Regions from separate parts of the Bacillus sp. JK74 genome, predicted to be linked through region 2. Evidence: a T-box and tRNA genes for the amino acid it is inferred to sense, from the RefSeq annotation. Region 2 holds a T-box; the other holds one or more tRNA genes.

Region 1 (6,733 bases), on a different contig from region 2:
AAGGCGTCTGCCCCTCCGGCCATCAGACCGATGACGGTGTCGGGACTTACGCTGTATGTAGGCGGGCATTCAACCGCATCCAGTACACCGAGTCTGCCGCTTGTGCCCGCTCCCGCATAAATCAGCCTGCCGTTTCGCCGCAAGGACTGATGGGCGAATTGAACGGCAATCTGAATATCGGGCAGCACCTGCTGAACGGCTTCAGCCACTTTGAAATCCTCTTCGTTAATGATGCGGAGAATTTCCATCGTGTCTGCCTGATGGATTGAAGCGGTCTGCGGGTTTCTGGTTTCTGTGGTCAATCTGTGAATGTTAAGCCGGTCTGTCATGATTGTACCCTCCCAAGTCGTTAATACTTGAAGTATATGGGCTTCTGAATAGATGTTTCAAGAAAAATCGGCAGGGATGAGATGAATAATCAAGCGCTTTCACAAAAAATGATGCAGAATGTGCTGTTCACCGATCGGGCCGATCCTGCGCCGCCCTTTGTCAATAAAACCGGAAGACCGGTACAGGTTCTTTGCACGTTGATTGCGATGGTTTACAGCAAGCACGATTTCATCACACCAAGGAAAATAATTTGCGACAAAAGCGGGGAGCTGCAGCATCGCTTGTTTGGCATAACCTTTTCCCTGATGCGGCGCATGTAATGACAGCGCACTCAGCAAAATGGCAGACACATTGTTCGAATACGGGGCAATGGTTTCTTTTGAGGTATGTAAAATAAAAAAACCGACGGGACGGTCTTCTTTTAAAATGACTGTCGGGTAGCGATCCCGGATGACAAGCGCCTGCGGCAGGACATCTATCGGCAGAGCTGTGAACTTTTTATCTTCTTCACTCAGCACAAACCCGTTCAGCCCGTCTGCATGCTCCGGTTTATAAAAGGACAGGGCTACATCCATGATATCTACTCTCCTTTTTTATAATTGATCCAATTCATCTTCTGATAGAACACGGCAGCCTGCCCGTTTTAAAAGAGCGGAAGTGATGCCGTCTCCGAGTATTTTTTTTCCTGAGAAAGTGCCGTCATAGATAAAGCTGCTGCCGCAGGACGGACTGTTTTCTTTAAGGATGACCGTTGCGGCGCCTATTTCTTTTGCGTATGCTAACGTTTTTTCCGCGCCGTCCATATATAAAGCTGTAACGTCTTCGCCTGATGCCGTTACGATTCTTGCCGTTCCGTTCAGCACGTCTTCACCCGTGCCGCCGATGATTTCCGCCGGTTCGCGGGGAGTGGTGAAGCCGCCCAAAAGTTCGGGGCAGACCATAACAGCTTTCTTTTCTTCTACGAGTCTGCGGATTTTTTCCGAAGCGGCGTGAGAGCCGTTATATCTGCATTCGATACCGCCGAGACAAGAGCTGACTAAGATCATCTGTGTCCATTCCCTTCAATATTTTGATACTTTCATCATAAATGAAATAAGAGAGGAGGGATGAGTTTTTCAGTTAAAAAACGGGTAAAAAAGTTTGAAAATAAAAAAAATATTTTTTCTCTTTACAAATGGGGTGCAACCTGTATATAATAACTTTTGTCAGCTCGACGCGGACACAACGGCCCGTTGGTCAAGCGGTTAAGACACCGCCCTTTCACGGCGGTAACACGGGTTCGAATCCCGTACGGGTCATATGGAGGATTAGCTCAGCTGGGAGAGCATCTGCCTTACAAGCAGAGGGTCGGCGGTTCGAGCCCGTCATCCTCCACCATATTTGCCGGCCTAGCTCAATTGGTAGAGCAACTGACTTGTAATCAGTAGGTTGGGGGTTCAAGTCCTCTGGCCGGCACTGTTTTCCAAAAAAATACGGAGGGGTAGCGAAGTGGCTAAACGCGGCGGACTGTAAATCCGCTCCCTCAGGGTTCGGCAGTTCGAATCTGCCCCCCTCCACCATTTTTGGGCTATAGCCAAGCGGTAAGGCAACGGACTTTGACTCCGTCATGCGTTGGTTCGAATCCAGCTAGCCCAGTATCAGACACCTTTTGCATAAAGGTGTCTTTTTTTATCAGCATTTTGTTTCGATTTTTGATTGTTCATCAGATATACTATTTTTAAGCTGCTGTTAAGGCAGTATATTCTGTATTTTCCATCTACACCCTGCCTGAAATTTGGTAAAATAAATGTAATAAAAAAAATGAAACCTTTTAAAACAATCAACGTATAGATACAGACCGGTGAAGGGCAGAGGTAAGATAAAACATGGAAAACCTGATTAAAAAAAGAATCAAGCAAGTCAAAAAAGGCGATCAAAATGCGTTTGCAGAAATCGTTGACCTTTATAAAGATAAGATTTACCAGCTTTGCTACCGCATGCTCGGCAATGTTCACGAAGCGGAAGATATTGCGCAGGAAGCTTTTATCAGAGCGTATGTCAATATCGACAGTTTCGATATCAACAGAAAGTTTTCAACGTGGCTTTACAGAATTGCGACCAACCTGACCATTGACCGCATCCGCAAGAAAAAGCCTGATTACTATCTGGACGCAGAAGTAGCGGGAGCAGAAGGTCTGACGATGTATTCGCAGATCGCCGCAGACGGGGTTCTCCCTGAAGACGCCGTATTGTCATTGGAGCTGTCGGACACAATTCAGAAAAAGATTTTAAAGCTGCCGGACAAGTACAGAACAGTTATTGTATTAAAGTATATTGACGAACTCTCTTTAATTGAAATCGGGGAGATTCTGAATATCCCTGTCGGCACCGTCAAGACAAGGATACACAGAGGCAGAGAGGCTCTTAGAAAACAATTGAGGGATCTTTAAGTGGGGTGATGAAATGAGCTGTCCTGAACAGATTGTGCAGCTTATGCATAAGCATCTTGATGGAGATATCCTTCCTGAAGATGAAAACGTATTAAAACAACATTTGCAGTCATGCGGGAATTGCAAACGGCATTTTCATGAAATGGAGAAATCCGTAGCACTCGTCCGAAGCACATCGCATGTCACGGCCCCTGCTGATTTTACTGCCAAAGTTATGGCGAATCTTCCAAAAGAGAAAAAACGCGCTTCTGTAAAACGATGGATCAAAACTCATCCGATGATTGCAGCCGCAGCGGTTTTTGTGATTTTAATGGGCGGCGGTTTTTTCAACAGCTGGCATAATGACCACAATTTCAGTGTGTCCAAACAGCCGAACCTTATCGTGCAGAATCACACGGTCACCGTCCCTGAAGGCGAGACCGTAAAGGGCGATGTCACAGTAAAAAACGGCAAGCTGTTCATTGAAGGAAAAGTCGACGGCAATGTGACCGTCGTCAACGGAGAAAAATACATGGCCTCAGCCGGACAAGTCACCGGGCAGATTGAAGAGATTAACCAATTGTTTGACTGGGTCTGGTATGAACTGAAATCGGCGGGCCAGGGCGTCGTGAGCGCTTTGGATCCGAATGAAGATGAGTAAAGCGTATAATCGCTTTACTCTTTTTTTTATGCATCGCCGTGCTGGCCCATTTCACTTGAGAAATCAAAATGTGGTATAATGAGCACGCTATATGATGTACATATTGCTCATGCAGCACAATTCATAACGGAAAAAACGAAATGACTGAATTCTTGGAGGACGAGGAAATGGCTTTTGAGGACATCCCATTTTTGCAATACCTCGGCAATGCCGTTGATATTCTCCTTGTTTGGTATGTGATATATAAATTAATCATGGTCATACGCGGGACGAAGGCGGTTCAGCTTTTAAAAGGAATCGTCGTCATCGTATTGGTCCGGATGGCCAGTTCATATTTGGGACTCAGCACGCTTCAGTGGCTGATGGACCAAGCGATAACATGGGGATTTTTAGCGATCATCATTATATTCCAGCCTGAGCTGAGACGGGCGCTTGAACAGCTCGGACGGGGCCGGTTCTTTTCCAGGAGCGGAACCCCCGTGGAAGAAGCGCAGCATAAGACAATTGAAGCGATTACAAAATCGATCAGCTACATGGCGAAACGCCGCATCGGCGCACTCATCGCCGTTGAGCGCGATACGGGAATGGGCGATTATATTGAGACGGGCATCCCGCTTAATGCGCAGGTCAGCTCGGAGCTTTTGATTAATATCTTCATCCCGAATACACCGCTGCATGATGGAGCGGTCATTATGAAAAATAACGAGATTGCGGCGGCAGCCTGTTATCTGCCGCTTTCTGAAAGCCCGTTTATTTCAAAGGAGCTGGGGACGCGTCACAGAGCGGCTGTCGGCATCAGTGAAGTGACGGACAGCTTAACCATTATTGTATCTGAAGAGACGGGCGCCATCAGTGTGGCCAAAAACGGAGACCTTCACAGAGAATTGACGGAAGAAGAACTGAAAGAAATGCTTGAAGCCGAGTTTAAGAAGAACGCCAGAGACACTTCTTCTAACCGCTGGTACTGGAGGGGCAAGAAAAATGGATAAATTCTTAAACAACCGCTGGGCTGTAAAGATCATTGCATTGCTCTTGGCGCTGCTGCTTTACGTTGCGGTTAACAACAACCAGGCGCCGACTCCGAAAAAGCCGGGGGAATCCTTTTTTCCGACATCAACGACTGACGAGGCTACGCTTACTGATATTCCTGTAAAAGCATACTACGATGAAGCGAACTATGTCGTCACCGGCGTGCCCCAGACGGTAAATGTCACGATTAAAGGCTCGACAAGCGCGGTGAAAAAGGCGAGACAGACGAAGAATTTTGAGATATACGCCGATATGAATAAGCTGAAGACCGGGACTCATAAGGTCGAATTGAAGGCGAAAAACGTATCGGACGGACTGACGATCTCCATTAACCCATCAGTCACGACGGTTACGATTCAGGAAAAAACGGCTGAGAGTTTTCCCGTGGAAGTTGAATACTACAATAAAAGCAAAATGAAAAAGGGATATACCCCTCAGCAGCCGATTATCAGCCCGAAAAACGTGCAGATTACAGGTTCGAAAAATGTGATTGATAACATTTCGCTTGTCAAAGCATCCGTGAACCTTGAAAATGCAAATGAGACCATTGAAAAGGAAGTGAAGGTGACCGTCTATGACAAAGACGGCAACGCACTTCCTGTTGATGTTGAACCGTCAGTCATTAAAGTGACGGTTCCCGTAGCCAGTCCGAGCAAAAAGCTTCCTTTCAAAATCGAAAGAAAGGGAAGTCTTCCGGACGGGGTGAGTGTTGCGAGCATTGACTCGAATCCGAGTGAGGTGACGGTTTACGGCCCGCAGGATGTGCTGGATTCACTGGAATTTATTGACGGCGTATCTCTTGATTTAGGCAAAATTGATAAAGATACCGATATCAATGCCGATATCCCGCTTCCTAAGGGTGTCACTAAGGTATCACCGGAAAAAATCACGCTTCATGTTAAAGTGGACAGTGAAGACAAAAAGGATTTTGACAATGTCGCAATCAAGACGGTCGGACTGGGAGGCTCACAGCAGATTGAGTTTCTCGACCCTGAATCGCAGGCGATAAATATTACGGCCAAAGGCTCTCCCGCCAACATTAAGGCGCTGAAAAAGTCGGACATTGAACTGTATGCCAATGTCTCGGACTTGGATGACGGAGAGCACTCTGTAAAGCTTGAAGTAAACGGCCCGCAAAACGTCACATGGTCCCTGTCAAAAGACACGGTTAAGATCAAGCTGACTTCTAGGAAAAACACAAGTTCAAATAAAAATGACGGCGGCTCCGCTGATTCCGGCAATAAGAACGGCACAAGCGGAGACGCAGACAAAGACAAGAACAAGAACCGGGAAGACGACACTGACAGCGATCAGAATAAAAGTCAAAACCAGGATCAAAATCAAGACCAGGATGAAGACGGATCAAGCGCTGATTCTTCTTCAACAGAATGAAAAAGGAGCGATACAAAATGGGCAAGTATTTTGGAACAGATGGTGTAAGAGGTGTTGCCAACAGCGAGCTTACGCCAGAGCTGGCCTTTAAAGTGGGGCGTTTTGGCGGTTATGTCCTGACCAAAGATAAGCAGCGCCCGAAAGTGCTGATCGGCCGTGATACACGTATCTCCGGACATATGCTGGAGGGAGCCCTTGTCGCCGGACTTTTATCGATCGGAGCTGAAGTGATGCGCCTCGGCGTTATTTCTACGCCGGGGGTATCCTATTTAACGAAAGCCATGGATGCTGAGGCGGGCGTCATGATCTCCGCTTCTCACAACCCCGTACAGGATAACGGAATTAAATTTTTCGGAGGGGACGGCTTTAAGCTTTCTGATGAGCAGGAGGCCGAGATTGAACGTCTCATGGATGAACCGGAAGATAAGCTGCCGAGACCGACAGGCGCGGACCTCGGGCTTGTGAACGATTATTTTGAAGGCGTTCAAAAGTATCTGCAATTTTTAAAGCAGACGGCGGACGAAGATTTTACGGGCATTCATGTAGCGCTTGACTGCGCCCATGGTGCGACATCTTCCATTGCGACGCACCTTTTTGCCGATCTCGATGCTGACGTATCTACAATGGGGACGTCTCCGAACGGATTAAACATTAATGATGGCGTCGGTTCTACACACCCGGAAGCGCTGAGTGCTTTCGTCAAAGAAAAAAACGCCGATATCGGCCTTGCGTTTGACGGAGACGGCGACCGCCTCATTGCCGTTGATGAAAAAGGAAACATCGTCGACGGCGATCAGATCATGTACATATGCGCGAAGTATTTGAAATCAGAAGGCCGTCTGAAGGATGATACCGTCGTATCGACCGTGATGAGCAACCTCGGTTTCTACAAAGCGCTTGAAAAAGAAGAAAT
Region 2 (6,733 bases):
AGCGGGACTTGAGACGTTACAGCAGCTCACACCTGAATCTTACCAAGAATTTGTGAAAAAAGGCGATATGCTTGAAGAAGGCATTTCAAAAGCAGCTGCAGCACATGGCATTCCGCACACGTTTAACCGGGCGGGGTCAATGATCGGCTTCTTTTTCACCAATGAGCCTGTCATTAACTATGAATCAGCCAAATCTTCTGATTTAAAGCTGTTCGCCAAGTATTATAAAGGGATGGCCGACGCAGGCGTATTTCTGCCGCCGTCTCAATTTGAAGGATTGTTTCTCTCCACTGCGCATACAATGGAGGATATTGAAAATACCATTCAAGCCGCTGAGAAAGTGTTCCAGGCGATCAGCCGCTGATACCGAAAAGCCGATGCAAGCAAGACTTGTATCGGCTTTTTTCAATGCCTCCATTATCATATTTTCCCGGATTGCGGCATACACCTTTAGTGACATCTAATTGTATGGATTAGATGAAAGGAGGATATGAACTTGCCGCATAATCACCGATTGCAATTTTCTGTTGAAGAATCAATCTGTTTCCAAAAAGGACAGGAAGTTTCTGAATTACTTTCGATTTCATTAGACCCTGACATCAGGGTGCAGGAAGTAAATGATTATGTCTCAATTAAAGGGTCATTAGAACTTACTGGCGAGTACAACATAGATCACAGCAGTCATTTTGAAGAGCTTAATAGTGAGCTGAGGCATGTAGAGGAAGTGAGGGCAAGGGAGGATGGCACGGCCGAGCTCATTCATTGTTTCCCGGTGGACATCACGATTCCGAAAAATAAAGTGAGCCACCTCAATGATGTTTTCGTATTTATTGATGCCTTTGATTATCAGCTGACGGATTCAAGGATCTTAACCATTCAAGCTGATTTGGCAATTGAAGGGCTGCTTGAGGAATCCGAGCCAAAAGAGCCGGAGATCCCTTTGTACGTGGCGCCTGAATTTGCCAGAGAAGAAATGATCAATCTTGCCGGACATCATTCAGAGGACGAAAATGAACCAGAATTAATGATACGCCATGAGCCTGAAATACCTTTGACTGTATCAGAAGAAGCAGCACAAGAAACAGAGAAAAACGAGGAAGAAATCCCGCCTTCACTCAGGCAGGAGGAAGAAGAACAGGAAGCAGCTCCGATTCTGAGGGAGCGGGAAGAAGAAAAGCAGGAAACAGCCCCGATTCTGAGGGAGCAGGAAGAAGAGCAGGAAGCAGCCCCGATTCTGAGGGAGCGGGAGGAAGAAGAGCAGGAAGCAGCCCCGATTCTGAGGGAGCAGGAAGAAGAGCAGGAGACTGCCCCGATTTTGAGGGAGCGGGAAGAAGAAGAGCAGGAAGCAGCCCCGATTCTGAGGGAGCAGGAAGAAGAGCAGGAGACTGCCCCGATTTTGAGGGAGCGGGAAGAAGAAGAGCAGGAAGCAGCCCCGATTCTGAGGGAGCAGGAAGAAGAGCAGGAAACTGCCCCGATTTTGAGTGAGCAGGAAAAAGAGCAGGAAACTGCCCCGATTATGAGGGAGCGGGAAGAAGAGCAGGAAGCAGCGATTCTGAGGGAGCAGGAAGAAGAGCAGGAAGCAGCTCCGATTCTGAGGGAGCGGAAGGAAGAAGAGCAGAAAACAGCCCCGATTCTGAGGGAGCAGGAAGAAGAGCAGGAAGCAGCCCCGATTCTGAGGGAGCAGGAAGAAGAGCAGGAAGCAGCCCCGATTCTGAGGGAGCAGGAAGAAGAGCAGGAAGCAGCCCCGATTCTGAGGGAGCAAGAAGAGGTGCCGAAACCTGTTTCCTTTACTGAGCCTCCTCCTCCCGTTTCCTTTCAGCACGAAGAAGAACCGGAAGAAGCTGAGGAGCCTGCAATCATGTCAGCTGTGAGGAATGAACCCGTATTTGAGGATGATTCAGCAGAAGCGCAGGAAGAGCCAAAAGATGATATCGAACCGGTTTTCCCTGCATTCACTCTGACTCCGCATGCAGAAAAAACAAAAATTGCGGAACAGCCCTTCCTTCAAAAAGAAGAACAGCCAGAGGCCGAGCCGCTTCTCCGTCAGAGCGATCATAAGGCGGCAGAAGACGAAGATGAGCCTGCGGTTTTTCAAGAAGAGCAGGCGCCCGTTTATCGTGAGTTCGTTCCGGAACGGCAGGAAGAGGAGTTTTACAGCGCTCCTAAGCTGCTTGAAGAAGAGGCTCATGATGAAGAAGGGTTTGAAATTGAGGTAAGGAAGATGGCGCCGCCGGAGGAGGAAACCGGGAAGCCTCTCGATTTGTCTTTTCAGTTTTCCAAACTGCCGCCGGAGGAGCCGGCGCAAGCGGAACAGCCTGAGCCGCTTAAGCCTGAAAGAAAGAATGAAGAAGCGGCACCGGGAACCGAGCAGAAGGAAAATGACAACTCTCATTACTTGACAAAATTATTTACAAGGGAAGAAGAAAAGTTTTCAAGAATGAAAATTTGTATCGTGCAGCAGCAAGATACAATCGACCGGGTGTGTGAACGATATGACATTACATCCCAGCAGCTCATCCGAACGAATGCTTTATCGTTTGATGACGAGCTTGAGGAAGGTCAGCTTCTGTATATACCTGAATATAATAACAGCCATGTGTAAGCACAAAGAGGCCGTAAAAATGTGGTGAATGGAATGGAAGCAGTCCAATCAGTGCTTCAGGAATACGGGCTGACGGCTGAGTACATTGAGCCTGTCAGCCCGCATGTTTGGAAGGTCTACTCAAACTACGGCATTTTTGCTTTGAAACAGCTCAAGCCGGCCCGCAGCAGTGAATTTACGGATCTTATGATTGAGATTGAGGAGAAAGGCTACCGATCATTTGTGCCGATCTGCCGCACGTATGCAGGCGATTTTTTTGCGGGAAGACAGACGGAGAATTCTTATTATTTAATGCCTTGGCTTCAGTACGATCAGGAAGAAGAACGGGACCAAAAACATGTTTACCTTTTTAAAGAGGTCGCGAAGCTCCATTCTGCGACTGTGCGGGACATCCAAATCCGGACTGAAGATATCAGCCGCTTTTATGAAGCAACGAAAAGAGATTGGGAAAATGATAAACTTGTCTATGAACAATTCGCCGACCGGGCGGAAAAAGAGTGGTACCTTTCACCTTTTGAACTGCAGGCTGTTACGTATCTTACAGAAACGGTTTCCGCCGTCAATTTTGCTCTCGAACGTCTGGAAGAATGGTTTGACGCGGCAAAGGATCATGACAAGACGAGAGCGGTGATCAACCACGGCAGTTTATCGAGCCGCCACTTTCTGTATAATGATGCGGGATCAGGCTTTTTCACAAATTTCGAGAAAGCTGCGCTGGGCCCTCCGCAAAATGACCTGCTCAGCTTTTACTCCAGAATGTTCAGAAGCTATCCGAAAGCATGTCCGGAATGCCTGGACTGGTTTTATACGTATCACAAATCATTCCCGCTCCGTGAAGCGGAAATCAGCCTGTTTCTCAGCTATATGGCTTATCCGTCCGCCATGTACAAAGTGCTGAAACGGTATCAGACCGGCCAAAGGGGCTCTGAAAAAGAAGAATGCACGCAATTATTAAGAGCGTTTTGGCAGATGAAAAATGTTGAGCCTTTTCTCATGAAGGTTCATCAGATTGAGCGGGAGAAAAAAATAAAAGCGGAAAACGAGTCCTCTTCATAACGGGACTCGTTTTTTTATATCCATTCCAAATGCAGGGCGCACGCTAAAAACAGCAGGATGGCAAGCAGCAGGACATCAAAAGTCGTCGGAAAGAAAATCGTCCTGATCCCCTGAAAGATCGTAATCGGGATAATGACTTGCACGGATACAAGGCGGACCTGTCTGGCCCACTGGGGGAGCGAATAAGAATTGAATTTTTTTCTCACGGGCAATTCCTCCTCACATTCGCCTTTCTATGTATCGTATGTAAGGGGAAGAGCGGGGTGCATGCCCATTTATGTATGACGGCAGCGGTTTTTGGAAAAGATGATTGACGAATCAAAAACACTTTTACTATAATAAAGAACATAATAAATAAGATCATGAGCTGATATAAATACACCTGCTTTGAACGGGAAGAGTACAAGAAAGACGCATGAAGAGAGAGAAGCTACTGTGCTGAAAGGCTTCTTATGCCGTCTCATTGGAAGGTCGCCCGGGAGCATAATTTCTTGAACATACAGTAGAGAAATTCGGGTCGCACCCGTTATCCGTTTAAGTGCATGAACAAATCTGTTCATGAAAAAAGGTGGTACCGCGAAAGAGCTTTTCGTCCTTTATCAGGATGAAGGCTCTTTTTTAGTTGCTCAGCCATTTCTAAACATGCTGGAGGGTTATCATGGATACAAACGAACAAACAATGCCGACAAAATATGATCCGTCTGCGATTGAAAAAGGCCGCTATGATTTTTGGCTGAAAGGAAAATATTTTGAAGCGGGCGGCGATCAAACGAAACAGCCGTATTCTGTCGTCATTCCGCCGCCGAACGTGACGGGCAGGCTGCACCTCGGACATGCGTGGGATACGACGCTGCAAGATATCGTTACACGTATGAAACGCATGCAGGGCTATGACGTGCTCTGGCTTCCGGGCATGGATCACGCCGGCATCGCCACTCAGGCAAAAGTCGAAGCGAAACTCCGCGAACAGGGCACAAGCCGTTATGACCTCGGCCGTGAAAAGTTTTTAGAAGAAACGTGGAAGTGGAAAGAAGAGTATGCTGATTTCATCCGCAGCCAATGGGCCAAGATGGGACTCGGACTCGATTATTCACGCGAACGTTTCACTCTTGATGAAGGGCTGAACAAAGCCGTGCGTGAAGTATTCGTCAAGTTGTACGAAAAAGGCTTGATTTACAGAGGCGAATATATCATCAACTGGGACCCTGCCACAAAAACGGCTTTATCCGATATTGAAGTGATTTACAAAGACGTACAGGGCGCGTTTTATCATTTGCGCTACCCGTTAGCAGACGGCTCAGGCTCAATTGAAATCGCGACCACCCGTCCGGAAACGATGCTTGGCGACACGGCTGTCGCGGTTCATCCTGAAGATGAGCGCTACAAGCACTTAATCGGCAAAACGGTGATTCTGCCGATTACAAACCGCGAAATTCCGATTGTCGGCGATGATTATGTTGATATGGAATTCGGATCAGGCGCCGTTAAAATTACGCCTGCCCATGACCCGAATGACTTTGAACTCGGAAACCGCCACAATTTAGAGCGGATTCTCGTCATGAATGAAGACGGAACAATGAATGAAAAAGCGCTGCAATATAACGGCATGGACCGGTTTGAATGCCGCAAAAAACTCGTCAAAGATCTTCAGGAATCCGGCGTTCTCTTTAAAATCGAAGACCATATGCATTCTGTCGGCCACAGTGAGAGAAGCGGCGCCGTTGTTGAGCCGTACCTGTCCACACAATGGTTTGTCAAAATGCAGCCGCTGGCTGATGCTGCGGTTGACCTTCAGGCAAAAGAAGAGAAGGTTCACTTCGTTCCTGACCGTTTCGAGAAAACGTACCTGCACTGGATGGAAAACATCCGTGATTGGTGTATTTCCCGTCAGCTGTGGTGGGGCCACCGCATCCCGGCTTGGTATCATAAAGAAACAAAAGAAGTGTACGTCGGCCTTGAGGCGCCTGAGGACAGCGAAAATTGGGAGCAGGATTCAGACGTGCTTGATACATGGTTCAGCTCCGCGCTTTGGCCGTTTTCTACAATGGGCTGGCCTGATGAAAACGCTGAAGACTTTAAGCGGTATTACTCAACCGATGTACTTGTAACGGGATATGACATCATTTTCTTCTGGGTATCCCGGATGATTTTCCAAGGTCTTGAGTTTACCGGCGAGCGTCCGTTCAAAGACGTGCTGATTCACGGCTTAATCCGTGACGAGCAGGGCAGAAAAATGAGTAAATCCCTTGGGAACGGCGTGGACCCGATGGATGTCATCGACAAGTACGGAGCGGATTCCCTGCGCTATTTCCTGGCAACCGGAAGTTCACCGGGACAGGATCTCCGTTTCAGCTATGAAAAAGTGGAATCCACATGGAACTTCGCAAATAAAATTTGGAACGCCTCCCGTTTTGCATTAATGAACATGGACGGCATGACGTATGACGAGCTTGATCTGTCCGGTGAAAAATCAGTTGCTGATAAGTGGATCCTCACAAGACTGAATGAAACGATAGAAGACGTAACACAGCTTGCGGATCGTTATGAATTCGGTGAAGTCGGACGCCACCTGTACAACTTTATCTGGGACGATGTGTGCGACTGGTATATCGAAATGGCGAAGCTTCCGCTGTACGGGGAAGATGAAGCGGCGAAGAAAACAACCCGGTCTGTTCTGGCATACGTGCTTGACCAGACGATGCGTCTTCTTCACCCGTTTATGCCATTCTTAACGGAAGAAATCTGGCAGCACCTTCCTCATGAAGGCGAGTCAATCACGATCAGCTCTTGGCCGGTTCCGGTGCCGGAACATACGGATAAAGAGGCAGCGGCGGATATGAAACTGCTCGTTGAATTAATCCGTTCTGTCCGCAATATCCGGAGCGAAGTCAACACGCCGATGAGCAAGCAGGTTGAACTTTACATTAAAACATCTACCGAAGACATTGCCGGCCGCCTTGAGAAGAACCGTTCTTACGTTGAACGCTTTACGAATCCGAGCACGCTGAAAATCGGGACGGATATCGCTGCGGCAGACAAAGCGATGACAGCTGTCGTCACCGGAGCGGAAGTCAT

Evidence for each region. The T-box of region 2 lies ahead of ACWJJ5_RS11505 (valine--tRNA ligase). A T-box ahead of a tRNA ligase gene usually reads a tRNA of that ligase, here a tRNA-Val.
Region 1: it has a tRNA-Val gene. The T-box ahead of ACWJJ5_RS11505 (valine--tRNA ligase) is inferred to sense a tRNA for this amino acid. The anticodon was not compared.

What each region holds. Positions count from the first base shown of each region.
Region 1 is NZ_JBSJQB010000007.1:19,841-26,573, forward strand. Features, by position in the region: gene murQ (N-acetylmuramic acid 6-phosphate etherase) at 1-329, opposite strand, end outside; gene ACWJJ5_RS17285 (GNAT family N-acetyltransferase) at 429-905, opposite strand; gene ACWJJ5_RS17290 (DUF523 domain-containing protein) at 924-1,376, opposite strand; tRNA gene ACWJJ5_RS17295 (tRNA-Glu) at 1,557-1,628, shown strand; tRNA gene ACWJJ5_RS17300 (tRNA-Val) at 1,632-1,707, shown strand; tRNA gene ACWJJ5_RS17305 (tRNA-Thr) at 1,713-1,785, shown strand; tRNA gene ACWJJ5_RS17310 (tRNA-Tyr) at 1,805-1,889, shown strand; tRNA gene ACWJJ5_RS17315 (tRNA-Gln) at 1,894-1,965, shown strand; gene sigW (RNA polymerase sigma factor SigW) at 2,196-2,759, shown strand; gene rsiW (anti-sigma-W factor RsiW) at 2,773-3,399, shown strand; gene cdaA (diadenylate cyclase CdaA) at 3,567-4,388, shown strand; gene ACWJJ5_RS17335 (CdaR family protein) at 4,381-5,820, shown strand; gene glmM (phosphoglucosamine mutase) at 5,838-6,733, shown strand, end outside.
Region 2 is NZ_JBSJQB010000003.1:268,246-274,978, forward strand. Features, by position in the region: gene hemL (glutamate-1-semialdehyde 2,1-aminomutase) at 1-364, shown strand, start outside; gene ACWJJ5_RS11490 (LysM peptidoglycan-binding domain-containing protein) at 497-2,602, shown strand; gene ysxE (spore coat protein YsxE) at 2,636-3,658, shown strand; gene ACWJJ5_RS11500 (hypothetical protein) at 3,673-3,864, opposite strand; T-box leader at 4,037-4,258, shown strand; gene ACWJJ5_RS11505 (valine--tRNA ligase) at 4,317-6,733, shown strand, end outside.